DNA from 2 places in the Methylophaga sp. UBA678 genome. Region 2 is predicted to be linked to the other one. Evidence: predicted binding sites of a transcription regulator. Region 2 holds the regulator's gene; the other holds the start of a gene.

Region 1 (14,987 bases), 140 kb from region 2:
GTATGAATAACGCCAGCGCCTTCTGGTGCTGTCGCGCCAACTTTCACTGTCCAGGCACGAACTTCTTTTACACCCGCAGTAAAATATGTATGCAAACCAAGCAATTCATATCCGGCACGGATGACACGATTCAGGCCAGGCTCGTCTTGTCCGATTTCACTTAAGAACTCGACTTTTTCATCGTCTTCCAGTCCAGCAATTTCTGACTCAATCGCCGCACAGATAACCACTACATTGGCGCTTTCTTGTTCTGCCAATTGTTTCACCGCATCCAATGCCGGATTATTTTCAAACCCATCTTCAGAGACGTTAGCGATATACATGGTCGGTTTGATCGTCAGCAGGTGTAAGTCACGAATCAAGGCTAGTTGATCTTTATCCAAGCCCATAGCCCGGACAGGTTTACCACCATCTAACTCCTCACGCATTTGTGTGAGTAACTCTAATCTTGCTTTCGCCGTTTTATCGCCACTTTTTGCGTCACGTGTGGTTTTAGTGATGGCTTTCTCAACACTTTCTAAATCAGCCAAGGCTAATTCCGTGTTAATTACTTCGATATCATCCAGTGGTGAGACTTTGCCAGATACATGGACGATATTGTCATCTTCAAAACAACGTACCACGTGGGCAATCGCATCCGTTTCACGGATATTGGCGAGGAATTTATTACCTAAACCTTCACCTTTTGAAGCACCAGCAACTAAGCCAGCAATATCAACGAATTCCATGGTGGTTGGCAAAACCCGTTCAGGACTGACAATCGCAGCCAGCTTATCCATTCGAGGGTCAGGGACTGGGACGATGCCAACATTCGGTTCAATGGTACAAAAAGGATAGTTCTGCGCATCGATACCGGCTTCAGTCAATGCATTAAACAAGGTTGATTTGCCAACATTAGGTAAACCGACGATACCGCACTTAAATCCCATGAGAAATCCTATTGTGAATGTAGCCAGTTCATAGCCTTATCCATATTTCCGGATAACACCTCTGGCAAAATACGTAAAACATTATCGATGGCTTGCTCGATCTGTTGACGATCGGTCGGAGAAGGTTTGCTGAGTACATAATCAGAAACCAGTTTGCTATGTCCAGGATGCCCTATCCCCAAACGACAGCGCAGGAATTGCTTGCCACCCGTCTGAGCAATAATATCTCTGAGCCCGTTGTGTCCGCCATGGCCACCATCACGTTTTAATTTAACGGTGCCGGGCGCCAAATCTAATTCATCGTGTATGACGAGAACATTCTCTAATGGAATTTTGAAAAAATTGGCTAATGGCGCGACAGACTGACCGCTTCTATTCATAAATGTCAGCGGTTTTAGCAAATACACTTTATGACCATCCAGAGAGCATTGAACCAGCTCCCCGTGATATCGGTTTTGAACAGTAAAGTTCACACCGAGATCACGAGCAAGCTGGTCCAATAGCCAGAACCCGACATTATGTCGGGTTCCTTCATACTGGGAGCCGGGATTACCTAAACCGGCGATGATCCAGCTCCCCATCTAAAGATTACTCTTCAGTTGCTTCTTCATCACCTTCTGCGTCTTCAGCTTCATCATCCACTGTATGTACGCGAGGCATATGAATGTTAACGACTGCTTGGTCATAAGCAGAACGTTCACCTTCTTCAAGGTGCTCTTCCTGACCGTGTGACAGTGCAGTTAAGCTCACACCTTTAGGCAGGGCGATTTCTGATAAGTGAATCGCTTCATCTAATTCCAGCTTGCTGATATCCACTTCGATGTACTCAGGCAGATCAGCTGGTAAACAAGCAATTTCAACCTCAGTCATCACGTGTGAAACAACACCACCGGCTTTTACGCCTGCTGCTTTTTCTTCACCAATGAAGTGAAGAGGTACAGTCATTGTCATTTCATGTTTCGCATCAACACGCAGGAAGTCAGCGTGAATGATTTTGTTGTCATTGGCAGGGTGACGTTGCAGGTCTTTTAATACAACTTGCTCTTTTTTCTTACCAATGTTCAGCGTCAGAATGTGTGCATAAAATGCTTCTTCAGCTAAATGACGAATGAATTGGTTATGATCTAAAGCGATCGAAACTGGCTCTTTTTCAGCGCCATAAACAACAGCTGGTACTTTACCCGCATGACGAAGGCGGCGGCTCGCACCTTTCCCCTCATCAGTACGCGCTTCAGCTTGTACTTCAAATAAGTTTTCCATTTTTTTCTCCAAAAACAATGGACTTTTGCCCATCAAAAATGCCGCTATTCAAGCGGCGTAAGCCTCCCCCGCGACCAGGTTCGGCACGTAGAAGTCAGCCGAAGCTGACTAATCCATATACAAGGAGCTAACAGACTCCTCGTTACTAATTCTGTACATCGCTTCTGCCAGCATCTCAGCGATGCTTAACACGCGAATTTTTTCACATTCCTGTGCATGTGGTTGCAACGGAATGGTATCGGTCACGACCAGTTCATCGAGTACCGAATTGCTGATATTTTTTATAGCAGGGCCTGATAAAACAGGATGTGTGGAATAGGCAACCACGCGAGTAGCGCCATGTTCTTTCAATGCTGCAGAGGCCGCGCATAATGTTCCAGCCGTATCCACCATGTCATCAATTAACACGCAGACACGTCCATCGACATCACCAATAATATTCATGACTTTGGCTTCATTAGCACGCGGACGACGTTTGTCGATAATAGCTAACTCAACACCAAGATGTTTTGCTAAGGCACGCGCTCTAACCACACCACCCACATCAGGTGAAACCACGACTAAGTCCTGGTATTTGTGTTTCCAGATATCACCCAGTAAGACAGGTGAAGCGTAGACATTATCAACAGGACAATCAAAAAAGCCCTGAATTTGGTCGGCGTGTAAATCGACAGTTAAGACTCGGTCAGCTCCTACGCCAGTCAGCATATTCGCCACGACTTTTGCCGTGATAGCAACACGGGCTGAGCGAGGACGGCGATCTTGTCGAGAATAACCAAAATAAGGCACAACCAAGGTAATACGCTTTGCTGATGCACGACGAATAGCGTCGGTCATCACCATCAGTTCCATCAAATGGTCATTGGTTGGCATACAGGTAGGTTGAACGATAAAGACGTCTTTACCACGTACGTTATCAAGGATTTCAACCATGATTTCGCCATCACTGAATTTTTCCACAGTGGCTTTACCAAGGGAAATATTAAGGAAATTGGCGATGCTTTGAGCCAGCTTACGATTGGCATTACCAGTAAATACCATCATGCGGCTGTCGGCTGTTCGTTGTTGTAACTGGAGAAGTCGGTTTTGTGTCACGGTAGAGGCGCCGAGTTTTCTATCAAAAAAACAAAAGAGTGGCTGGGGTACCAGGATTCGAACCTGGGAATGCTGGGATCAAAACCCAGTGCCTTACCGCTTGGCGATACCCCAACTGACAAAACTCATTCTATCATCTTGCTGTCACATCTGGCTTATTTTTCTGCCAGTGTTCTTGCAGTGAGTGGCGACTGATTACAGCCTTTTGCCACAAAACCCTGCCAGTGTGAAGGCAGTTTATCTATCACGTCTTGTGCTTGTTGCTGACTTTGAAAATCAGCGAAAACACATGCTCCTGTACCAGTCATTCTTGGAGGCGCGTATTGTGCCAACCATTCTAGTGCATTTGCAACTGCTGGATAGTGTTTGACGACTACCGCTTCGCAGACGTTTCTGCCTTCCCCAGAAAGGAAGCGCGGTATTGTGATAGGTTCGCAGTCCCGTGTCAATTCCACTGATGAAAATATTTCTGCCGTAGACACATGACAATCTGGAAAAATCACCGCAAACCAAGGTTCTACCAGGGATATTGGCGTTAAGTCTTCACCGACACCTTCAGCCCAGGCAGCATGTCCCGCGATAAAAATAGGGACATCGGCCCCTAAATTGAGTCCAATTTGCGCTAATTTTTGCTGTGATAAACCACACTGCCAAAGTTGATTGAGAGCGACTAAGGTGGTTGCCGCATTAGAACTTCCGCCACCCAATCCACCACCCATTGGCAATCGTTTGGTGATGGAAATATCCACACCCTGCTCACTATCTGTAAAAGGCTTGAGTAACTTTGCAGCTTTGACAATCAGATTATCTTCGTCTGCTACTTCATCAAAAGTTGTTTTGAGATTTACTTGCCCAGAACGGTTGATATCAAAAAACAAACTATCGCCATAGTCCAGAAACTGAAAAGCGGTCTGGAGGTTATGGTAACCATCCTCTCTTCGTCCGGTGATGTGCAAAAATAAGTTTAATTTTGCCGGCGCTGGCCATGCTTTCACTCAGGTCGACTCCAATCAGCAATGATTAATCTAATATTCAAATCCGGGTGTTTGATAAAAATTTTGGCCGGCACAACCATACCATCAAAAGGTACATAACGCAGATATTCAATCTGCCAACCGGCTTGCTGTAAGGTTTTTAAGCGTCCGTTTTCATCCAGCTCATACTCATCAACCGCCACCTTTTGATATGGCACACCTCTCACCCAGTCCCGTAATGCACTGACAGGTAACAGCCAGCCTAAGGTTTTGGCTAATAACTGCTCGGGCGTTTGTGCTGAATATTGCTCACCATCATCCAGCGTCAATGTGACTTGTTCGTCATCCCCAACTAACTCCGCCCCACCTTGAGAGAAAGGACCGGTGAGTTTGATATCGAAATCTTCACCTTGTTGTTGCCAGCTAATGCCTGCATTCCAGCCTTCACGCCCCTGAGTGATGGCAGTACGGCCTCTAAAACGCCAGTCTTTCAGTGAAGCTATTTCTGTCTGCTGCATTTGCCATCGTTGCTCTGGCGACTCTGTCGTTTTAGGTTGCCATAATGGCGCGCAGGCAGTGAGTAATAGACTCAGTCCGGCTAACCAAACTAATCTCATTGGCCAAACCTGCGCATCGTTTCAATCAGAAGTTTATTATCAGGATCCTGCAATAAACCTTTATCCCAGATGTCTTTAGCTTCTCTTTTTTTACCACGTTGCCACAGCACTTCACCTAGATGCGCAATAAACTCAGGGTCAGGATTAGCTTCAGTGGCTTCTCGCAGATATTTTTCTGCTTTCGCTAAGTCGCCTAGTCGGTAATAGACCCAGCCCAGACTATCGAGGTAAAAAGGATCACCAGGCTTCAGTTCTAAAGCACGTTGAATCAACTTTAATGCTTCCTGATGACGATCCGTACGATCGGTTAAGGTATAACCCAACGCGTTTAATGCTTGAGAATTGTTGGGATCGTTGGCCAGAATTTGTTTTAGATCAGCTTCCAACACATCTAACTTATCCAGCGACTCAGCAATCATGGCCCGACTGTATAAAGCGTCTTCATTTTTCGGGTAGTGTTTGATGGCTTTTGTTAATAAGTCAAAAGCCTCCTGCTTCATATCTTGATCGCGCAGCAAGCTGGCTTCAAATAAATAGTATTGCAGTTCTTTATTCGGTAACTGTTTTCTCAACTGGGCCAGATGCTCACGTGCTTTTTCAATATCATCACGCCCTAATAACAGGTTGATGTAATGTGTCTGCGCCAAATCAAAACGACTACTTTGCACAGGTACAGAGGCAAACCAGACCAGCGCAGCATCCACATTGGCATTTAATTCTTCTGCAATGCCCATGAAATAAGCGGCTTGATTCGTCGGATCGCCGAGTTGCAGTAAATCACTGAAATATGACTTTGCTTTTTCGCCATCTTTCTCTTCCAGCGCGAGCAATCCAAGCGCAAACAACACATCACGGTTTTCAGGATTATCTGCCTGAATCGATTCAAAGATAGTGCGTGCTTTATCCAGTTGACCGTCATCACCTAATAATTTGCCATAGGTAAAACGTAGTTCATCACTGGCATCCTCTTTTGCTGCAGGTTTGGCCAGCAGTTTGATACCGTCTTTGGTTTGTCCTAAACGCTGTAATGTGTCAGCTTTCAGTACAAGATAACTTTCATTATCAGGGTCAGCTTTTAACAAAGGATCAATTTCAGCCAATGTAATCGGATACTGCTGATAGAAGAAAACTAAACGTGCATAGGCGTAATGCGCATCTGGATGGCCTTGTTGATAAAGGTCTAACTTCTGCAGCGAGGCAAGCGCTTCTTCCGGTGGCGCTACTTCCGCCAGGTTCTCTGTCGCTCTGACTAGATACACTTTTTGATTTTCCGGCGCGAGTGACAATGCTTTATTGATGGCCTGAACTGCACCGTCATAATCTTTCTGCATCATCAGAAATGGCGCGCGCATCATGTAAACATCAGCATTGTTAGGATCGACTTCCAACCAGCGATCTAATGCATGACTAATTCTTTCTTCGTTTCTGGATAAGGTGGCGACTTGTGCACTTCTGCTCGCCAGTTTTGGTGACTTGACCATATCCGCAGCACGTTCATAAAGCTCAACCGCCGCACCCACTTCACCACGCTGTCCCGCCACTTCCGCAGTAAGGATGTAGTACATCAGTTCAGGTGACATTGGCATAGTCACTTCCGGCTTTTTCTCCTCTTTTACTTCGGGAGCAGCCTTAACAACTTTTTGCGTCTCATCAACTGTGGCTTGAGTTTGCTGTGCGGGGGTTGCAGCACAGGCAGTCATAAGAGAGGTAAGTCCGATCAGAGCAAAATATTTAGTACGTTGCCCTACATTCATCATGAATGATTTCGTTGAATCCATATTAAAACGACCTGAACGTTTGATTTTGATAGAATGGCGAATTGTTTTCACTAAATAACAGACGATTGTAATAATGGCTGTAAAGTTTAACAGCATTTAATAACGACTTTTTCTTAATATGCATCTTGTCACCTATGGCATCAACCACAATACTGCTCCGGTTCATATCCGTGAGCTTTTTGCGTTTGATGCGAGCATGCTTCCAGCAGCTTTATCCAAATTACATGAAGATGATTCCATACTTGAAGTCGTTATTCTGTCGACCTGCAATCGTACTGAAATCTATTGTTGTATCGATGGAGAGTCTGACAACCAGATCCTCGCTTGGTTGCATGACTATCATCAGCAGGAAGAGGGGGCCATCACCCCATACCTTTATCATTACCAACAAGCCGATGCGATCAGACACCTGATGCGAGTCGCCTGTGGATTAGACTCCATGGTGCTGGGCGAACCACAAATACTCGGTCAGTTAAAAGACGCTTACAGCCAATCACTCAATGCCAACACCCTGGGGAAATCATTAGGTCGCTTATTCCAACACGCATTTGCTGTCGCTAAACAAGTCCGTACCGATACGGCTATCGGTAATAGCCCGGTCTCGGTCGCCTTTGCGGCAGTCAGTCTGGCCAAACAAATTTTCAGTGAACTGGCTGACTCTACCGCTTTACTAATCGGCGCCGGCGAAACCATCGAACTAGTCGCACGTCATCTTTATGATAACGGTATCAAGCGCATCATCATCGCAAACCGTACGATTGAACGCGCGCACAATCTCGCCACACAAGTCGATGGTTATGCCATCAGCCTCAGTGAACTACCTGCTCACTTAGCAGAAGCCGATATTGTCGTCAGCTCCACGGCCAGCCAGCTACCAATTCTGGGCAAAGGGGCAGTAGAAAGAGCCTTAAAAGTCCGTAAACGTAAACCCATCTTCATGGTCGATATTGCCGTACCACGGGATATTGAAGCGGAAGTGGGATTATTAGATGATATCTACCTTTACTGTGTGGATGATTTAAAAGAAATCATTGAAGAGAATTTACAATCTCGTCGTGATGCAGCCTTACAGGCGGAAGAAATTATCGACACACAAGTGGATCATTTTCAGGCATGGCTAAGAACACAAGATGCCGTCCCTGTAATTAGAGCCATACGTGATAATGCTGAAGAGATAAGTAAGCATTCACTAGAAAGAGCAATAAAACAACTTGAGCAAGGCATGCCTGCTGAACAGGCCATGACTGAACTCGCTCGTACACTGACCAACCGCTTACTGCATGAACCGAGTCGCCAACTCCGTCATTCCGGATTTGATGAAGAAGGACAGTTACTCAATGCAGCGCGACGTCTGTTTAATATCAAGGATCCCAAGTGAAAGATTCGATCAAACATAAACTAGAATCCCTCGTTGATCGTCATGAAGAAATTAGTGGTCTGCTCGCTGATCCTGACACCATGGCCGATCAAAATAAGTTCCGGTCACTGTCACAGGAATACGCGCAATTAGAGCCTGTTGTCAGCAACTTTAATGCTTATCGCCGCACAATCGACGCATTGGAAGATGCCAAGCTGATGCTGGATGAAGATGATGCTGAAATGCGCGAAATGGCAAAAGACGAAATTAATACGGCAGAAGAGAAGCTCGAAGAACTCGAACTCACCCTGCAAAAATTATTACTGCCTAAAGATCCGAATGATCAACGCAATATCTATCTGGAAATTCGTGCTGGAACGGGTGGTGATGAAGCAGCCATTTTCTCTGGTGATTTATTCCGTATGTACACTAAATATGCTGAGTCTCGTCGCTGGAAAGTTGAAGTCATTAATGCACAAGAAGGCGAGCATGGCGGCTATAAAGAAGTCATTTGTCGCGTCGTCGGTGAAGGTGCGTATTCTCGCCTGAAGTTCGAATCAGGTGCTCACCGTGTACAACGGGTTCCGGAAACCGAATCACAAGGCCGTATTCACACCTCGGCTTGTACTGTTGCTATTCTCCCAGAAGCAGATGAGATTGATGAAGTTGATATCAATCCAGCGGATTTAAAAGTCGATACCTACCGATCTCAGGGTGCCGGTGGTCAGCACGTTAACACCACGGATTCTGCGGTACGTATCACGCACATTCCAACCGGTATCGTCGTCGAATGTCAGGAAGAGCGTTCACAGCATAAAAACCGTGCCAAAGCGATGTCAGTGTTACAAGCACGCATCATGGCTGCGCAGGTAGAAAAACAAGCTGCCGAAGAAGCTCAAACGCGGAAGTCACTGGTGGGTTCAGGTGACCGAAGTGAACGGATTCGTACTTATAATTATCCTCAAGGACGTGTCACTGATCACCGCATCAACTTAACCTTATACAAACTGGTTGAAATCATGGAAGGTGAACTGGAACAAGTCATTGAACCACTGATCAACGAATACCAGGCGGATCAGCTCGCCGCCTTATCCGGCGAGTCTTAAATCCAGTCGCGTGGTGGCAGAAAGTCCGTGTATAAACGGGCTTCTGCTGATCCGGCTTCCGGAATCCAGTGATAACGCCATTTCACCAATGGTGGCAGTGACATCAGAATCGATTCAGTACGACCCCCCGACTGCAATCCAAACAATGTACCGCGGTCATACACCAGATTAAACTCAACATAACGACCACGACGATAGAGTTGAAAATCGCGCTCGCGCTCACCAAATTCGGCATCTTTTCGTTTTTGCACAATCGGTGCGTAAGCTTTGATATAACTGTCTCCGACTGACTGCATAAATGCAAAGCAACGCTCAAAGCCCCACTCATTCAAATCATCAAAAAACAAACCACCGACGCCACGACACTCATCACGATGTTTCAGGTAAAAATACTCATCACACCATGATTTAAAGCGTGCATAAACATCATCACCAAATGGATCACATGCAGCTTTAGCCGTGGTATGCCAGTGAATCACATCCTCTTCATTGCCGTAATAAGGTGTTAAATCATAGCCACCACCAAACCACCAGATAGGGGCTTCGCCTTCTTTTTCTGCGATAAAAAAGCGGACATTAGCATGTGATGTGGGCACATAAGGATTATGAGGATGAATCACCAGCGACACACCCATTGCTCGAAAGCTTCGACCCGCTAACTCTGGACGGCTGGCCGTAGCTGAAGCCGGTAAATTATCACCACTCACTTCAGAAAAATTGACACCACCCTGCTCAAACACCGCACCATTGCTTAAAACTCGTGTGCGACCACCACCGCCCGTTTCACGTTTCCAGTCATCAATTTCAAACGAGGCTTCACCATCAATTAATTCAAGTTCATTGCATATACTTTCTTGTAGGCGAAGTAGATACTCACGAACGGCATTAATATCGGGTGTACTCATCGTAAAATTTCTCCTGTTCGTGCGTCTCTGATTTGGCTGGGTTTACTCGCGCCGCCCAAGCTGCCAGGTAAAACATAATCCAATTCAGGTAACTGCCAACGCACCTGATGCACATTCATCGCTGGTCGTAATCCGTTTATATTGGCACTGGTCGACACAATCGCACCACCAAAAGCCTCACATAAAGCGCGCGTTTGTGGATGTGCGGTTACCCGCACGGCAATGGTGTCATGCAAACCTGTCAGTAACATCGAGACTTCTTCACGAACGGGCAGTAACCAGGTAACCGGACCGGGCCAGGTTTTATTCAACTCAGCTAACACTGAAGCTTCAACGGGCTGAATAAAATCTTGTAACTGATTAAAATCAGAAGCAATCAGAATAAGACCTTTATGCCAGGGGCGCTGTTTCAGTTCTAATAAACGTAATAAGGCTTCTTCATCCCAGGGATCACATCCCACACCAAACACAGCCTCTGTCGGGTAGCCAATAACGCCACCTGCATTCAGTGTTTTTACTGCTTCTCGTAACCGCAACGTATCTGCCATCTTCTCACCTCTATTCAGCCGTATTAAGTGAAAACCAAATTTCGCTCAATAAAAAGGGGTTAACCAGTAACCCCTTTTTACATTCTCAAACCGTGAGTTTAGCCCTGCTCACGTGCCACAGCGCGATAAGCGATATCAGTCCGGAAATACGCATCATCCCACTTAATATGACTCAATGCGTCATACGCTGATTTTTGCGCTTCAGCCACAGTATTGCCCAGTGCCGTGACACATAACACGCGACCGCCAGCCGTGACGACATTATCACCCTGACTCGCTGTACCTGCATGGAAGACTTTACTGCCATTTTGTTCGGCGTCTGCAATACCCGTAATCACATCACCTTTACGGTAACTATCTGGATAGCCTCCGGCCGCCATCACTACCCCAATGGCCGCACGCGAATCCCACTCAGCTTCGACTTCGTTTAAACGCTTGTCTAATGCCGCTTCACATAATGTGACTAGGTCCGACTGTAAACGCATCAAAATCGGCTGAGTTTCTGGGTCACCAAAACGGCAGTTATATTCAACTACGCGTGGCGCGCCTGCTTCATCAATCATAAGACCCGCATACAAAAAGCCAGTGTAAGGACGACCATCAGCCGCCATGCCTTTCACAGTTGGCTCAATCACTTCGGTCATAATGCGTGTAAACACCTCATCGGTGACCACAGGTGCAGGAGAATAAGCGCCCATACCGCCAGTATTAGGGCCTTTATCGCCATTGTCGCGAGCTTTGTGATCTTGTGATGTCGCCAATGGCAAAATATGTTCGCCATCCACCATCACGATGAAACTGGCTTCTTCACCTGTCATAAACTCTTCAATGACCACACGGCTACCGGCATCACCAAAGGCATTGCCAGACAGCATATCTTCAACCGCTGAAATAGCTTCGGCTTCGGTCATCGCCACAATCACGCCTTTGCCCGCAGCCAGACCATCGGCTTTAACAACAATGGGGGCGCCCTGCTCTTGAATATAAGCTTTGGCTTCATCCACCTGCGTAAATACTTGATAAGCCGCGGTTGGAATTTGATGACGAGCGAGGAAATCTTTAGTGAAGCTTTTTGAGGCTTCTAATTCTGCCGCCGCTTTTGATGGACCAAAACAACGTAAACCGGCAGCTTCAAAGGCATCAACCACACCCATGGTTAACGGCACTTCCGGCCCCACCACGGTTAAATCAATCGCGTTGTCCTGAGCAAATTTCACCAGCCCGGCGATATCTTCGACTTTGATATCCACATTGCTGATATTGCTTTCACTGGCGGTGCCGGGATTACCCGGTGCCACAAAAACCTGAGAACACTTTGGAGATTGATTCAGTTTCCAGGCGAGAGCATGTTCGCGCCCACCGCTACCGATGACTAATACTTTCATAGATGATTGCCGGAGATGCTAAAAAAGAGGCTAATAATACCGTAGATAACCGCTTTTCCAAACCACCAAAATGGATGATTTATATAGGCAAAGCGATTCTTTTTCTCAAGCAATCCGTCAGCAGCCAGTGCTAGCTTTGATCCAGGTCAAGATCTGTTCGGATAATAAAACAGCTTAAATCCTCGCTGGTTATACTTTGCGCACATTATTTAGGAATAAAACCATGACTGATGCGATTGAATTTAATGAAGGATTAATCCGCCGTTACGACAAAGCTGGCCCGCGTTATACCTCCTACCCGACAGCTGTCGAATTTCATCATGGTTTTACGGCCGACACATACGCTCAACATATTGCTTTATCTAATCAGCGTGGAGGGCCTCTGTCTTTGTATTTCCATGTGCCTTTCTGCGATACCGTTTGTTTCTATTGCGCCTGCAATAAAATCATTACTAAAAACCGCCAGCATGCTCAGCCTTACTTAGAAAACCTGTATGAAGAAATCCGTATGCAGGCTGAACTGTTTGACTCAAATAGAGTAGTAGAACAACTGCACTGGGGCGGTGGCACGCCTACATTTTTAACCCATCAGCAAATGCGTGAACTGATGGCGCACACACGTCAGCACTTCACCTTAGCGGATGATGACAAGGGTGAGTTTTCGATTGAAATCGATCCCCGCGAAGCTGATGACGCCACCATAAAACTATTAAGAGAGCTTGGCTTTAACCGCATCAGCCTGGGTTTGCAGGACTTCAACCCTAAGGTGCAGAAAGCCGTTAACCGTATTCAAACCGAAGAACAAACATTCTCGATTTTAGATGCCGCCCGCCGTGAAGGCTTTCGCAGTATCAGCCTGGATCTGATCTACGGTCTGCCCCATCAAACCGTAGAAAGCTTCAGCGAAACGTTAGATAAAGTGATTGCTGCCAGTCCTGATCGTTTGTCCGTGTTCAACTACGCTCACATGCCTGATCTATTTAAAACACAACGGCAAATTGCTACAGCTGACATTCCACTACCACAGGTGAAATTACAGATTCTGCATCGTACCATCGATAAACTGACCGCCGCAGGTTATGTATATATAGGCATGGATCACTTTGCCAAACCAGACGATGAGCTGACCCTAGCTCAACAAAACAAACAGCTGTATCGCAACTTTCAGGGTTACTCGACTCGTGCTGAGTGTGATCTGATTGGTTTTGGTGTGACCTCCATTGGCAAAGTTGGTGATGCCTATGTACAAAATGTGAAAACGCTGCCGGAATATGATGAAGCGATTAAGGCGGGCAAGTTGCCGGTCTTACGTGGTGTTGAGCTGGATGACGATGATAAATGTCGTCGCGACATCATCACTCGTCTTATCTGTGATTTTGCTCTGGATATTCCCGCTATCGAAAAAGCTTACAACCTCAACTTCAACGAGTATTTTGCTGACGCCATTGAAGACCTAGAACAATTTGCCCAAGACGGCCTGTTGCAGTATAAATGGGACTCTATAGAAGTCTTACCCGCCGGCCGCTTGTTAATTCGTAATATCTGCATGGTGTTTGATAAATACAGTCAACAAGCAAGGCAGCGATTTTCCAAAGTTATATAGGGCACATGCTGGAAAAACTCCGACAGTACTTCATCTTTGGTCGATTGGGCGTCAAGCTGTATGTGCTTGCTGTCATTACCGGATTACTGTCGAGTCTCGCCATTATTCTGCTGCGCCTGACCATTGATTTTGGTCAAATGGCCCTGTTCCCCTCTGGCGAAGTGGAAAGTTACGACTCATTACCCTGGTACTGGTTACTGGCACTTCCCATTATCGGCAGTCTACTGATTGGGCTGTTATTTCGCGGACTGGATGCAGAGCAACGTAACACTGGTATTTTGCATGTTATCGAACGGCTCTCCTCCTATGAAGGCCGGCTTCCGTGGCAAAATGCCGTCCGGCAATTTATTGGTACCAGTATCGCTATCATTACCGGCCATTCTGTCGGTCGTGAAGGACCAGGTGTGCATCTGGGCGCTGCCAGCGGCAGTTTGCTTGCAAGCGGATTAGAGCTCCCAAACAACAGTGTACGTATTCTGGTTGCTTCTGGCTCTGCCGCCGCCATAGCTGCATCCTTTAATACGCCCATCGCTGGTGTGATCTTCGCGATGGAAGTCATCATGATGGAATACCACATTGCCAGTTTTATTCCGGTCATTCTGGCAGCGGTAACCGGTGCAGTGGTCTGTCGATTAACGTTTGGTGACGATACGGTTTTTGTTAACCTTGCCTCCGAAATGCAGTCCTTATGGGAGCTGCCCTATATTATTTTTCTCGGCATCATTATTGGTTTTTTAGCCACCTTATCTTTAAAAAGCCTACAATTGTTTTCCGGCACCTTTAGTAAACATCCTGCTTGGTTACGTCCAACCTATGCCGGTATTTTAATGGGTGTGTTTGGCATGGCCGTGCCTGAAGTGATGGGCATGGGCTACGGCATTATTGGCAGTATCTCCGCTAATGAAATCGCGATTGGCAGCCTGGTCATTATCCTGGTGCTGAAACTTGTCCTGTCCTCTGCTTGTGTGGGTTTTGGTATCCCCGCAGGTATGGTCGGCCCCACCATGGTCGTGGGTGCATGTGCTGGTGCGATCCTGGGTTATATCGGTAATTTAGCCTTACCGGAATATGCCTCTTCCATGACCTTTTATGCCGTTATCGGTATGTGTGCGATGATGTCTGCCACACTCAAAGCCCCACTTGCGGCTTTAATGGCGATGCTGGAATTAACCGGTAATCCGGAAATCATCCTGCCGGGGATGCTGGCGATTGTATTCTCCAGTTTGATTATTCATGACTACTTCAAGCTTGATGCCTTATTTGTCAGCATTCTTCGCTATCGTGGCCTCGACTTTCAAAATGACCCCATCTCACAAGCATTACGTAAGATCAGTGTGGGCGCGGCCATGCAACGTAACTTTGTCACGTTAAATCAAACCATCAGCGCCCAAATGGCCATGCAAACCTTAAAAAACAGCCCCGAATGGATC
Region 2 (14,987 bases):
ATGGATCAATATCTTGCACAAGACCATCACGATTGAACATAAAAATGCCTTCTTTTGCGACTTTTATCCGGTAGTTTGGGTCTCGAATCGTGTCGGCCAAAGCCTGAATTTCATCAGCAGTATCCGTAAACGGGTGTCGTTCGTGTGACACCAACAAGTCACCTGTAAAATCTCTTGGTAGACTATTATCCTGCTTGGCGGCAAACATCATTCGTCTCGCCACATCGGCTTCACGTATGGCCCGTCGTGCATGCGAGCTAACTTCTGTGGCTAATACACAGTTAATATTTAACTCAGAAATCATGCCAAATAACATGGCATTGATTCCGGTAGTATCCGCGTCAGTTAACTCTGTCAGATTACCTACTCCCATCATGATGGGTGCATCAGGGTATTTCCGCCGTAATTCATGGTAACGAACAATTGAGTCCGTTAAACCAAAATGAATCGGATCTAAAATCGGATCTGCCACCCACGGTTTACCAATTTTATCCATGGCTTCCATAGCTCGCTCCAGTGAGGCAAGGGAACCTGGCTCAGCAGGAACTAAAATTGGGACGGCGTCTGTTTCTTTTGCCAGATCAATCGTTTTTTCAGTCAAACTTAATAAATAGTCAGCACCTGCTTTGGACGCACGCTGCAGGTCATGAATCGAAAGTGAGTCTACACTCACTTTAAAACCATTATCATGTAATGCTGCAATGGCTTCTTCCATTAATGGAAATTTTTCTTCAGGTAAACAGCCAATATCAATAACATCCGCCCCTTGGCTAGCATAATACCGGGCACGTTCTAACAGACTTTCAATAGAGCGTTCAGGAGCATCGACGATTTCGGCAAATATTTCGACAGCGTGTTGAGATAAATCTGGTTTTTTACGGGCTTTACCAAACTGCATTGGTAGATCTTTGATTTCATCTGGGCCACGCGTAATTTTAATACCCAGATCTTGGCTTAGTAGCTCGAGGTCTCCTCGACAGCGGCCTGGGACTATGATTTCATCAAACCCTTCAAAATCTTCAGGCTTGAGTCGTCTACCTATCATTTTATCTGTCATCAATGCTGCGACAGACACGCCTATCTGATGAACTCGATACTCAAAGGGGAGTGGCGCCATTTCTTCCAACACTTTATGCACACTGGGCTCAGCCAGTTTGCCTGTAAGAAATAATATCTTCCTCGCCATCAGAGGTACTAACCGACCTCAGCCAGACGTTGCTTCAGTACATTGAATAATTCATCAGCATTATCTACCACGGTTGTTGCCTCGAACTGTTTTAATGTAGCCGTATGTTGTAGATCTATCGCTCTGGGTGAAACATGCACAATTCTGTCTGGTGCAGGGGTATCTATTTCTGGTTCAGAATCACAGGCGAGCACAATGCTTGGTATACGACATTTTCCTGCTTGGGCATATATATTCGTTACCAAAGTATCAGATAAGCCCATGACCATCTTAGCAACGGTGTTAGACGTAGCTGGAGCTACAACAAGACTATGATAATCACCTCGATAAAATAAACCGACTGGCGGTGAGCTCGCCGCTCTATCACGGTAGACTCGTCCCTCTGGTACGAATGATTTTGGATCATAGCCATACATCCTTACAACTTCTTCACCAGCTCGGCTGTAAAACAAGTCCACGTTATCTAACTCATGGACAATTTCCAAACATTCTTTCAGATAATGTCCTGAGCCTGTAATAGCCCAAGCCAGACGTGGTTTTTCAGGCCTTGCTTGCATTTTGTTTCTCTGTGAATAAGTTAAGACGTAAATTTTGCCAGACTAAGTACACTTAGTAAAAATAAGATAGGTTTTATAGGGTTTTTTACGTTAAAATCGATAACTCATTGTAATTTTGCGTCAGATTGGAGTCTTTGCGAATGTCTAACAGTATTCCAAAAATTGTGGTTGTCGGAGGCGGGGCAGGTGGTCTTGAATTAGTCACTAAACTCGGCAAGAAGTTGGGTAAAAAAGGCAAAGCTGAAATTACGCTTGTCGATAATACACATACACACATATGGAAACCGCTTCTTCATGAGGTTGCTGCTGGTACACTCGATTCGCATGAAGATGAAATTGAGTACTTGAGTCAAGCCAATGCCAGTGGATTTCGTTTCCGTTTGGGTAAAATGGATGGCTTAGACAGAGACCGTAAGACTATCTCTCTGGCCCCCACGCTTAATCAAGACGGGGTGGAAATTATTCCACGCCGTGAGTTTGAATACGACTACCTTGTTATATCTGTAGGTAGCGTTAGTCATGATTTTGGTATCAAAGGTGTTCGTGATCACTGCTTATTCCTTGATACAACCAAGCAAGCCGAATCTTTCCAAAACAAATTACTTGAGGCCTATCTTCGCGCGCACACTCAAGGTAAGCCTTTGCACGAAGGTCAGTTGAACATTGCTATTGTTGGTGCAGGCGCCACAGGTATTGAGCTTAGTGCTCAACTTCACGAAGTTTCTCACTTACTCACAGCTTATGGGCTTGATGAAGTACAGCCACAAGACGTCAAGATTAGCATTATTGAAGCAGCCAATCGTGTTTTACCTGGCTTACCAGAAAATCTCTCTGCGGCTACAACGGATGAATTGACGAAGTTAGGCGTTGATGTTCTCACTGGAGAACGCGTTGTTGAGGTCAATGACAAGGCTATATTCACAGAAAGTGGAAAAACCATTCCGGCTGCCATTAAAGTATGGGCGGCAGGTATCAAAGCGCCAGAGTTCTTAAAAGATATCGCTGGACTTGAAACCAATTGGATGAACCAATTGGTTGTAAGACAAACATTACAAACGACCTTAGATGATGATATCTATGCCATCGGTGATTGTTGTGCATGTAAGTGGCAGGGACATGATGAGAACGTACCACCACGTGCTCAAGCAGCTCATCAAATGGCATCTGTTGTGTATAAATCTATTCGTAATCGCATGGCAGGTAAGGTTGCCCCTGAATTTGAATACCATGACTATGGCTCACTAGTATCGTTAGGTAAATACAGTACTGTTGGTAATTTGATGGGTAACCTAAGTAAAGGTAGCATGATGATTGAGGGTTTCATGGCGCGCCTGATGTATCTTTCTTTATATAAGATGCACCAAGTTGCACTGTTTGGTCCTTTCCGGGTTGCTATGCTCTCTCTGTCGCATATCTTCAGACGTAGTGTTCACCCTAAAATCAAACTACACTAAACACTTGCTACATCTCATAAAAATGGCCCTTTATAGGGCCTTTTTTTATATTCTCTACATCTACTTTTTGGAAAACAATGACATGCGTTGAGTAATACCATTATTATTTATTCGGTGTTTTACTGCTGCACCTATATGCAAAATTAATAATGCAATTAACGTAAATGCCAACACTTCATGTATTTCACTGAAGTACTCCCTCATATCTGGATCTGCCTCCGCCAGGCGCGGTAAAACTATTCCCCACAGTTTCGTATCGTATTTACTGTACATTGATTGTAGATAGCCCGTTAGTGGCATAGCAATCATTAACACATACAATAGCCCGTGGACGCCGCCAGAGAGCTTCTGTTGCCATAATGGGATAGAAGAGGGAAGAGAGGGTGCTGGATGAAATATACGCCACGCTACACGCATTAAAATCAGTACAGCGATACTGATCCCCAAGGATTTATGTAATAAAAACCAAAATGCCCGAACACTTTCTTGACCTTCAGGCAACTCCCATTCTTTCGGAAGCTGAACCATGTATAGTCCGATTGCGATCATGGCTAGAATGGCGAACGCAATTAACCAATGTAACCATCGCTGTACCAAGTCGTACTGTTTTATCTGTTCGGGCATATAATTTCCTTCACTTTCTTTTTATGCATAAAAAAGCCACACAACCTTGCGGCTGTATGACTTATTTTACTCAGGAAAGATTCCTATATTAGATATCTAAATTTGACACCTGTAACGCATGCGTCTCAATAAACTCTCTTCTTGGTTCAACATTATCACCCATCAGTGTATTGAACGTCTCGTCAGCGACGATAGCATCATTGATTTTCACCTGTAAAAGTCGACGTTTATCTTTATCCATTGTGGTTTCCCACAACTGATCAGGATTCATTTCACCTAGGCCTTTATAACGTTGAACATGTTGGCCACGGCGTGCTTCAGCTAGCAACCAACTCACGGCTTGTGAGAAATAACTAATCTCTTGCTGCCTTTCACCACGTTCTACCCTTGCACCCTCACCAAACAACCCATTGATTTTATTAGAAAATGCAAGGATTTTTTGATACTCAGTGCTATCAAAGAATTCACCAGGGATATGGTAGTCTGTGCTGATACCATGTCGACTGTAGCTGATATTGATCAAACCAACTGGGTCATTTTCCTGTGTTTTAATACTCAGTTTAAACTGCGTACCTGTTGGTAAACCTTTATTGAGTTCCACCTCAATGACTGATAACCAGCTATTTATCGCATCACTATCACTCATTTCTGGAATCTGAGGCTGATAAACAAGCTTATCAAGAAACGCAGGATAATAATGATTAGACAATCTGCCAATTATTGAATTGACCGTTTGGTATTCAGTGACCAAAGATGCTAACGCACTGCCCTCGATAGCATTGGCCTCTTCTGTTGGGAATAACTTGGCATTTGTCAAAGCAACCTCTGTTAGATAACGCTCCATTTCTGCATCATCTTTCACGTAGCGCTCTTGTTTACCTTTCTTAATTTTATAAAGCGGTGGCTGTGCAATATAGACATGACCACGTTCAATCAACTCTGGCATTTGTCGATAGAAAAATGTTAATAGCAATGTTCGGATGTGTGAGCCATCAACGTCCGCATCGGTCATAATAATTATGTGATGGTATCTGAGTTTTTCAGGATCGTATTCATCACGGCCGATTCCACATCCTAATGCGGTTATTAATGTGCCTACCTCAGCAGAGCTGATCATTTTGTCAAAACGCGCTCTTTCTACATTAAGAATTTTTCCTTTCAACGGTAGAATTGCCTGCGTTCTTCTATCACGACCTTGCTTGGCGCTGCCGCCCGCTGAGTCCCCTTCCACTAAAAAAAGTTCTGAGAGGGCAGGGTCTCTCTCCTGACAATCGGCCAATTTACCTGGCAGACCGGCTATATCAAGTACGCCTTTTCTGCGCGTAAGTTCTCTAGCTTTTCTTGCGGCATCACGTGCACGAGCAGCATCAATCATTTTGTTAGCGATTAATTTTGCATCAGTAGGGTTCTCAATTAAGAAGTCATGGAAGAACTCGTTCACATAAGACTCAACAATCGTTCTTACTTCTGATGAAACCAGTTTATCTTTAGTTTGTGAACTGAATTTCGGATCAGGTACTTTTACTGATAGAACGGCAGTCAATCCTTCACGCGCATCGTCACCACTTGTTGTTACTTTGGACTTCTTCGCTAGTCCTTCACTCTCAATGTACTGGTTGAGAGTTCTGGTTAATGCGGCACGGAAACCCGCTAAATGTGTTCCGCCATCGCGCTGAGGAATATTGTTTGTAAAACAATAAATATTTTCTTGATACGAGTCATTCCACTGCATCGATAACTCGACCGTTACATCATCTCTCATACCAGAAATTTTGATGATATTTTCGTGAATGAGATCTTTATTTTTATTCAAATGCTGAACAAAAGCAGTAATGCCGCCCTCATAAAAGAATGTTTCTGTTTTTTCATCACGCTCATCTGTTAAAACAATTCTGACCCCTGAGTTCAAAAAGGCTAGCTCTCTGATCCGTTTTGCCAGGATATTGTAATCAAATGTGACGTTAGTGAATGTTTCTTCACTTGGCCAAAACTGAATTTTCGTGCCTGTGATGTCTGTATCAGACACATCTGTTAATGCTGAGTCTGGCACACCATGTGTGTAAGTTTGTTTATAAACCCGGTTGTGGCGATGAATTTCCATCGCTAATTTTTTTGATAAGGCATTTACAACTGAGACACCAACACCATGTAAACCGCCTGAAACTTTGTATGAGTTGTCATCAAATTTACCGCCTGCATGCAATACCGTCATGATAACTTCTGCTGCAGAGACACCTTCTTCTTCATGGATATCTACTGGAATGCCGCGTCCATTATCAATAACTGAGACGGAATCATCTGGGTGAATTCTCACCTGAATTTCACTACAGTGACCAGCTAACGCTTCGTCAATTGCATTATCCAAAACTTCAAAAACCATATGATGCAAGCCGGTACCATCATCGGTATCACCGATATACATACCAGGTCTTTTTCTTACCGCATCAAGTCCTTTTAGGACTTTTATATTTGAAGAATCGTATGTGTTGTTGTTTTTTTCCGTTGTCATAGTCAAACTATTCCTGGCCAAATGGAGGATGTGCTGAATAACCTTCTATTCTACTACTTATATAGAAGTGTTGACAGTCTCATTATCCTCTCTGATTTCTCCATGTTCCACGTGAAACACTTTCTCTTTTTCATTACTTATTAAACTAGCTAATTCAGTATTGGTACTTGTAATAAAAGTTTGTACGGGCAAACTTCTGAGTGTTTCCATTACTGTTTTTTGATGTTGCCAGTCTAATTCTGAGCTTAGGTCATCAAGCAATAAAATTGTATTTTTAACCTCTTTAATCTCCATCAGTAGTGTTATCTGTGAGAGACACAATGACAAATAAAAGAGTTTTTGTTGACCACGGGATAACATTTCTTCAGGTGAATCATTGTTAATTCTTACCATCCAGTCTGCAGAGTGTGGTCCAGCTCGACTGTAACCTAAAAAACGATCACGCTCATAGTTTTCAGCAAGTGTTTCGGGAAGTGATTTATCTTTGTTCCACCCTTTACTGTAGCGAATTGTAAATTCACATTGATCAAAGGTAGGGCAAATTTTGCTAAATATAGGTTTGAATATATCAATAAGCCTATTGAGATAAGTGGTTCGTAGTTCGGTAATTTGCTCACCGTGTTTTACCAGATACTGATCCCATAGTTCTATTTCAGCTTTGGTTTTCTTATTTTTCAGTGCTGCATTCTTTTGTATTAGTGCTTTTTTATATGTTTGCCAGTGATAATTAAATTTATGTTCCACGTGAAACACACCCCAGTCGATCATGCGTCTTCTGAATTTTGGACCTAACTCAAAGAACTGATGACAATTCGCAGAGATATATTGGAGTGGTGTGTTAACAGCAAGGTCAGAAAGTTTTTTTAGTGGGGCATTATTCAAGCGGATTTGAAGACCAGTGTTCGTATCAAAAAGTAAACCTACCGGTGTCATTTCCGATGAACGCGCAAAAACCGTGAATTGTGCATGCTCAAACTGAATGATGTTTTTTAAATTGCGCGAGCGAAACGAGCGCCCCATAGCGAGCAAATGAATCGCTTCAAGAATGCTAGTCTTACCGGAGCCATTTTCGCCGATGAATAAGTTAATACCAACAGAAGGACTTAAAGAGACCTGGTTAATATTACGAAAATTTGAAAGCGTCAGATGTGATAACACAGAATCAGAGCTACAGGAATTAGAGCCATATAGTTGTCTTGCACTTGCTTTACATTGTTACAAAAACAAATAAAGAGAATTAATATGGCTAAATAGAAGTATCAATATAAATAATAATGAGATTTAAATTTCTAGCATCTCAAAGTCATCTTTACCAACGCCACATTCTGGGCATTCCCAATCATCTGGTATATCTTCCCAAGCCGTGCCAGGTGCAATACCTTCTTCTGGTAGGCCTTCAGCTTCGTCGTAAATAAATCCACAAACAATACACTGCCACTTTTTCATACTGAAACTCCGAGATTATTTTAAGTTTATTTATATGTGATGTTAACAAAATTGGGAGGGCTACGTTAGCGAAGTTTCAATAATAGAATAAAACTATTTACATTGTGACAGGTCGTACTTTTAGTACTTTTCAAATTAGCTATATATTTATGCTATAACTTAATATTAGACAAATAAACGGAAAAGCCGATTATGCGACTCCCCACACTGAGACAACTTCAATACCTTACCGCAGTAGTAGAAGAAAAGCATTTTGGCCATGCCGCTGAGAAATGTTTTGTTACCCAATCAACATTAAGTGCCGGAATACAAGATTTAGAGCAACTACTTGAAGTGTCTTTATTAGAAAGGACGAATAGGAAAGTCTTACCAACGCCGATTGGAGAAGAAATTGCCAGCAGAGCACAACAAATATTGTCATTGAGTGAAGACCTTGTTGATCTGGCGTTATCAGAAAAAAATCCACTATCCGGTCGAATACAAATAGGGATTATTCCGACGATAAGTCCTTTTTTATTACCAAAAGTATTACCTACGGTTAGAAAGCAGTTACCAGAGCTTGAAATCGTATTAATAGAAGACCAATCGGAGCGACTTTTAGATCAGTTAGAAAGCGGTAATATTGACGTGGCGGTATTAGCATTTCCATACAACACACGTGGTCTCACACATAGAGAGTTTGCCAAAGAATCCTTCTGGATAGCGCTGCCTAAGAACCACCCCTTAGCTGAGAAAGAAGAATTAAAAGCGAGCGATTTACCTACAAACGAATTGCTTTTATTGGCAGAAGGGCATTGCTTGAGGGAGCACGCACTAAGTGCATGCCAATTGCCTGCATCCGCACAAAGAAAGAGTGTACAAGCGACAAGTCTTTATACACTGATTGAAATGGTCGCCAGTGGGTTGGGTATTACACTTATTCCAGACATGGCCGTTAATTCAGATATGGTTATTCATTCTGAGATTTGTTTAGTGCCCCTATCTGCAGATAACGATCAGGCTTTAAGAGAGATCGGCCTGGTCTGGCGACCAAGCTTCAGAAGGACCGCGACGTTAGAACAATTAGCGAAGACTTTTTCTGATGCGCTTGCTGATACAAATTATTCACTACGTGCATAAAAATCGCGCAATCTGAAGAAAACATGCTGTATAGCAAGTGATGTAAATGGAGGTTTAAATACAGCATAGACACGACCTTGTGGATCGACTAGATAAATATAGTGTTGCTGCTCGACTTTATTACTATTCTGATAACTTTCCGGTTCCAGGTATAAAAAATCAAAACTTCTAATAACAGAATGAATAACATCAGCAGAACCACTATAAAGTTGTAGTGAGCTTTTAGGTAATGCAGAACTTTCGCCCTGATTATCGAAATTAATGAGTAAGAACTGGACTGTAGGCCCAGCAAATAAACGTTTAAGGTTTTGCATCACATCAATGACAACATCACATTCTGGCTGACAATGTGAGTGTGTAAAGTAAATAAAGCTCCAGCGACCATCGAAGCTGACATTCGTCAGAATCTGATTTGACTGACTATTAAGAACAAACTGAGGTAGTGTTTTAGGAGGTGAAATAAGAAACGGACGTAGCTCATCAGGAATATCTCGCCTATCTGGTTGCGAAATCTCCATTCGACTCACCCACAAAACTAAAATAATCAGGGTAATAGCAAGATATAACAGCAGAAAAGCCTTAGAATTGACACTTTTAATTGGCTTAAACATATAACATCTAACCTTGAATAGCCGGATGAAACCCTGTTGTGAGTAAAAAATGAGCGAGAAACTCTTCAAGTCTACCGCAGTTGTCAGTGTGATGACTTTTTTATCCCGGATATTGGGGTTTATTAGGGATATTGTCATAGCCAGAATGTTTGGCGCGGGCCTGGGAGCAGACGTATTTTTTGTCGCCTTCAAAATACCAAACTTTTTAAGACGCTTATTTGCAGAAGGGGCTTTTTCACAGGCTTTTATACCTGTTCTTGCCGAGTTCAAAGAACATGGAGATAAACCTTTAAAAGACTTAATTGCCCAGACAAGCGGAACATTGGCTGTAATATTAACGATGATTACAGCAATAGGGATGATTGCCGCACCGGTCATCATCATGGTGTTTGCACCCGGTTTTATTGAAGATCCAGTAAAGGCAGATTTAGCTGCAGATTTACTGACGATCACATTCCCTTATATCTTCTTTATCTCTTTAACTGCACTTGCAGGATCCATTCTGAACAGCTTTGGCAAATTCGCCATCCCCGCATTTACACCGGTTTTTTTAAATATTTCATTGATTAGTACCGCAATATGGTTATCGCCTAATTTAAGTGAGCCAGTGACGGGCTTGGCCTGGGGGGTCTTCATAGGCGGCCTTGTACAGTTTATTTTTCAATTACCTTTTCTGATAAAACTTGGATTATTACCCTGGCCAAAATGGGGATGGAAAAGTGAGGGTGTCAGAAAAATTACCAGATTAATGATACCCGCGATGTTTGGGGTATCAGTAGCACAAATAAATCTTCTATTAGATACCTTACTTGCCTCGTTTTTAGTGACGGGCAGTATTTCCTGGCTGTATTACTCAGATCGTCTTGTTGAGTTTCCGTTAGGCGTTTTTGGCATCGCTTTGTCTACCGTCATTTTGCCAAGCTTATCCAGAAAACATGCGGCCAAGTCGACAGAAGAATTCTCAGACACTATCGACTGGGCCTTACGCTGGGTATTTCTAATTGGTACACCAGCAGCGATAGGGCTTATTTACTTGGCAGAACCACTACTAATGACCTTGTTTCAATATGGCGAATTTACGGTGATGGATTCACATAAAGCTTCATTGAGTTTAATGGCTTATGGTTTGGGACTGTTGCCATTCATATTTATTAAAGTATTAGCGCCAGGTTATTACGCGAGGCAGGATACAAAAACTCCCGTGAAGATTGGCATTATTGCGATGATTAGTAATATGGCATTGAACGTCGTACTGATGATCTATCTTGATCATGTTGGTTTGGCATTAGCAACAGCACTGTCTGCCATGCTAAACGCGGGTTTGCTATATCACGGACTGAGGAAAAGATCCGTTTATACCCCCAATTCAGGCTGGGGTAAATTCTCATTAAAGTTACTCATTGCTAATAGCGGTTTGTTCGTTTTTTTACTCCTACTTAATCCACAACACAATGAATGGGTAATATGGGATGCATGGCAACGAGCCGGACATTTATTCGGTCTGATCGTTGGTGCTGCAGTCACTTACTTCACTTTTTTACTCGTACTACGTATCAATCTAAAAAGTTTAGTCAGGCCAATAATGAGATAAAAAAAAGGCCCTCCGAGGAGGGCCAAGCACTACGAGGACATAAATTTCTTAGAAGCGGCGTCCGATACCAATACCCCAAACGAATGGGTCAATATCTGCTTCAATTTTTGCTTTACCGACAGGTGTACCAGAGAAATGAGCTTCAGTATCAATATCGATGTATTTCACATCAAAGTTAACAAACCAATCGTCATTTAAAGCCACGTCTACACCGGCTTGTGCCGCTAGACCCCATGAACTATCCAATTTGACTTTCGCACCTGGAACATCCAGAACAGGGCCGTCCACTTCTTCGTCAAAAAAGTATGTGTAGTTGACACCGGCACCGATATAAGGACGAATGTTTGAATCAGGCATAAAATGATATTGCAACGTTAATGTAGGGGGTAACACTTTAGTATCAATAACATCACCTAGACCCTGAGCCGCCCAATAACCTTCAGATTTCACTGTATGTTGAGAATAACCAAGAATTAGCTCAACACCCCAGTTTTTAGTCATCATATAAGTGATATCTAATTCAGGAACAGTGTCAGAATTAACACTCACACCTTTTTGACCTGAATCTGCGCCACCTACATATAAGGTTCCACTATCATCATTAGGGTTGACGTTAATGATACGACCACGGACTAACCAGTCGCCTGCTTCATAGGCCATTGCTGGTGCAGCAACAGTAGAAAGACCTAATGTAGTAAGTAGTGCTGCAGCTAATGTTGTTGTTTTCATTTTTTCCTCCTGGGACAAACTATGTTCTGTAAGACATGGTTTGAATTTTACGGAGGTGTGGACTTAATGCATTGACCTGGATCAATAAAGCGAGCGCTTACCAATTTTTCCCAATATTAACCACACAATGCTTTCAATTTTTCAACATCACGGATGGAAATCGACTTATTATGAATGTCGATCAAGCCTTCATCTTGAAAGCGAGAGAAAAGGCGGCTGACTGTTTCTACAGCTAAGCCCAGATGATTAGCGATATCACCACGAGACATACTCAGTTGAAATTCACGCGCAGAAAAACCCCGATCTTGGAAACGACGGGAAATGGATAATAAAAATGTCGCTAGTTTTTCTTCAGCGGTTTTTTTGCCAAGCAAAAACATCAGGCTTTTATCACCTGATAACTCCTTACTTAAACGCGACATCATCTGCACTTGCAGTTGAGGCATATTTGCGCCTAGCTCTTGCAACATATCAAAAGGTAATTCACAAACACTGCTACTTTCTAAAGCCTTAGCATTCGAACGGTAGGCTTGTTCATAAATGGCATCAAGGCCAACAAACTCACCTGGAAAATAAAACCCGGTGACTTGTTCCCGACCATCGACAGCAGACACCGTCGTTTTAAATGAGCCTGAGCGGACAACATAAATAGAATTGAACGGTGTTTGAGTGCTGAATAAAGGCTGACCACGTGAGTAACTCTGACTACGTTTAATGATTTTATCTAATTGAATCAGGTCATTATTATGTAAACCAAGAGGCAAACATAATCGATAAAGTGAGCATTCCTGACACGCAAGATTATGCTCATGTTCAACTTTGGCGAGGTCCTGAAATAAGGGGGTAACGTTGCCTAACTGAGTCATTGTTAATCCTGTGTTGTGAACATCGACTATAATAACGCTTCAAACCCTTGTTCGAAACAGTTATTATCTCTTTTTATTATTAATTTCAGGAACTCAAATGACCACTCGTAGCGCGTCAGTTGCGCGAAACACGCTAGAAACACAGATCGAAGTATCAATCAATCTGGATGGAAGCGGTCAATTCAATGCCGAAACCGGTGTCCCATTTTTAGATCACATGATGGATCAAATTGCTCGTCATGGTTTGTTTGATTTATCGGTCAAAGCCAATGGTGACTTACATATTGACGCACATCACACTGTTGAAGATGTCGGCATTACGATAGGTCAAGCGCTGAAGAAAGCCTTGGGTGATAAAAAAGGGGTTGTTCGCTACGGACATGCCTATGTCCCCTTAGATGAGGCTCTGTCTCGAGTGGTACTCGATCTCTCTGGTCGTCCTGGTCTCGAATTTGATGTCACATTTACCCGCGACAAGATTGGCGAATTCGATGTCGACCTGTTCTATGAGTTTTTCCAGGGCTTAGTGAATCATGCTGGTATGACTCTGCACATCGATAATTTAAAAGGCCGCAATGCTCATCATATTGCTGAAACCATATTTAAGGCATTTGGTCGTGCATTACGAATGGCTGTTTCACTGGATCAGCGCGCACTGGAGCAATTGCCTTCAACCAAAGGTGCTTTATAATCCTTTATTAAGAATTATTAGCCAATAAAACTAAGTAAATAAACAGGTTTAACATGCATCACATAGCAGTGATTGACTACGGCATGGGTAATTTACGCTCAGTATCAAAAGCACTGGAAGCAGTTTCTAATAATGCCTCTGTTGTTGTCACATCTGACCCAAAAACCATTCTTTCTGCCAGTCATGTTTTATTTCCGGGTGTCGGCGCAATTCGTGATTGTATGGCGGAACTCAAACAGCTGGAATTAGAAGATGTTATTTTGCAAGCAACACAAGAAAAGCCTTTTCTAGGTATCTGCTTGGGTATGCAAGCATTGCTGTCGCATAGTGAAGAAAATAGTGGTGTGGACACGCTGAACCTTTTTTCAGGTAGCGTTAAATTATTTCGACCTGATGCTTTAATTAACGGCGAAAAATTAAAAGTGCCGCATATGGGCTGGAACCAAGTTCATCAAACCTGTTCACATCCTTTATGGAAAAACATAGAGCAAAATAGTCGTTTTTATTTCGTTCACAGTTTTTATGCTGAACCCACAGATAAAGCAGTCATTGCAGGTACTTCAGCTTATCCAGATGATTTTGCTGCAGCATTGTACAAAGATAATATTTTCGCTGCGCAATTCCATCCAGAAAAAAGCCAACGTGCTGGACTGCAGTTATTAGAAAATTTTGTAAACTGGGACGGTCAGTCCTAACAGACATCAACAAACGGAGTAAGAATATGTTGTTAATCCCTGCCATTGATCTCAAACAAGGTCACTGCGTGCGCTTGCGTCAGGGGCGAATGGAAGATAACACGGTATTTTCAGAGGATCCTGTTGCAGTTGCTCGGAAATGGGTAGAAGCAGGGGCGAAAAGACTTCATATGGTCGATCTTGACGGTGCTTTTGCAGGTAATCCGGTCAACGCTGACGTCATCCACGAAGTTTGCAAAACATTTCCTGACTTGGATGTCCAAGTTGGAGGTGGTATTCGTGACGAGGAAACCATTGAAACCTATCTTCATGCTGGTGTTCGCTATGTCATTCTTGGAACAAAAGCGATTAATGCACCGCATTTTGTGGGTGATGTCTGTGCTGAGTTTCCAGGGCATATCATTGTCGGCCTGGATGCAAAAGACGGTAAAGTAGCCATTGATGGCTGGTCAAAATTGTCTAATCATGACGTTATCGACATCGCTCAACAATTCGAACAAGATGGCGTTGAAGCCATTATTTATACTGACATCAGCCGGGATGGCATGATGCAAGGTTTCAACCTCGAATCAACGCGTGACTTAGCTCGAGCCATTCAAATCCCAGTGATTGCTTCAGGCGGTGTCAGTTCATATGAAGATATTGAATCGTTATGTGCCTGTGAAGATGAAGGTGTGATGGGTGCCATCCTCGGCCGTTCTATATATGAAGGCAGTATTGATTTGAAAAAAGGTCAGGAGATGGCTGATAAATTAAATCCGCCTCTGGAGTTTTAAATATAACCATGTCTCTTGCAAAACGCATTATTCCTTGCCTTGATGTTGATGGTGGGCGTGTTGTTAAAGGTGTCCAGTTTGTTGATATAAGGGATGCTGGCGATCCGATTGAAGTCGCTAAACGCTATGATCA

What was found. Region 2 encodes FNR, which switches genes on or off when oxygen is low (the NO sensors DNR and NnrR bind a similar motif). Its sites were predicted from a motif close to TTGATNTANATCAA; they were not measured.
Region 1: the regulator FNR is predicted to act here: its motif matches at 12,091-12,104, upstream of hemN (oxygen-independent coproporphyrinogen III oxidase).

Annotation. Positions count from the first base shown of each region.
Region 1 covers NZ_DBNG01000009.1:105,341-120,327, forward strand. The annotation lists gene ychF (redox-regulated ATPase YchF) at 1-929, opposite strand, end outside; gene pth (aminoacyl-tRNA hydrolase) at 938-1,510, opposite strand; gene B3014_RS05105 (50S ribosomal protein L25/general stress protein Ctc) at 1,518-2,189, opposite strand; gene B3014_RS05110 (ribose-phosphate diphosphokinase) at 2,298-3,233, opposite strand; tRNA gene B3014_RS05115 (tRNA-Gln) at 3,324-3,398, opposite strand; gene ispE (4-(cytidine 5'-diphospho)-2-C-methyl-D-erythritol kinase) at 3,440-4,279, opposite strand; gene lolB (lipoprotein insertase outer membrane protein LolB) at 4,276-4,875, opposite strand; gene B3014_RS05130 (tetratricopeptide repeat protein) at 4,872-6,653, opposite strand; gene hemA (glutamyl-tRNA reductase) at 6,772-8,031, shown strand; gene prfA (peptide chain release factor 1) at 8,028-9,116, shown strand; gene hemF (oxygen-dependent coproporphyrinogen oxidase) at 9,113-10,021, opposite strand; gene B3014_RS05150 (Sua5/YciO/YrdC/YwlC family protein) at 10,018-10,569, opposite strand; gene purD (phosphoribosylamine--glycine ligase) at 10,668-11,954, opposite strand; gene hemN (oxygen-independent coproporphyrinogen III oxidase) at 12,178-13,557, shown strand; gene B3014_RS05165 (chloride channel protein) at 13,563-14,987, shown strand, end outside.
Region 2 covers NZ_DBNG01000009.1:243,998-258,984, forward strand. The annotation lists gene B3014_RS05780 (DUF6513 domain-containing protein) at 1-1,186, opposite strand, end outside; gene B3014_RS05785 (flavoprotein) at 1,195-1,743, opposite strand; gene B3014_RS05790 (NAD(P)/FAD-dependent oxidoreductase) at 1,884-3,197, shown strand; gene B3014_RS05795 (cytochrome b) at 3,258-3,821, opposite strand; gene gyrB (DNA topoisomerase (ATP-hydrolyzing) subunit B) at 3,910-6,330, opposite strand; gene recF (DNA replication/repair protein RecF) at 6,388-7,488, opposite strand; gene rd (rubredoxin) at 7,612-7,776, opposite strand; gene B3014_RS05815 (hydrogen peroxide-inducible genes activator) at 7,969-8,895, shown strand; gene B3014_RS05820 (SCO family protein) at 8,877-9,413, opposite strand; gene murJ (murein biosynthesis integral membrane protein MurJ) at 9,556-11,097, shown strand; gene B3014_RS05830 (OmpW/AlkL family protein) at 11,146-11,826, opposite strand; gene fnr (fumarate/nitrate reduction transcriptional regulator Fnr) at 11,943-12,692, opposite strand; gene hisB (imidazoleglycerol-phosphate dehydratase HisB) at 12,790-13,383, shown strand; gene hisH (imidazole glycerol phosphate synthase subunit HisH) at 13,437-14,078, shown strand; gene hisA (1-(5-phosphoribosyl)-5-[(5-phosphoribosylamino)methylideneamino]imidazole-4-carboxamide isomerase) at 14,105-14,854, shown strand; gene hisF (imidazole glycerol phosphate synthase subunit HisF) at 14,863-14,987, shown strand, end outside.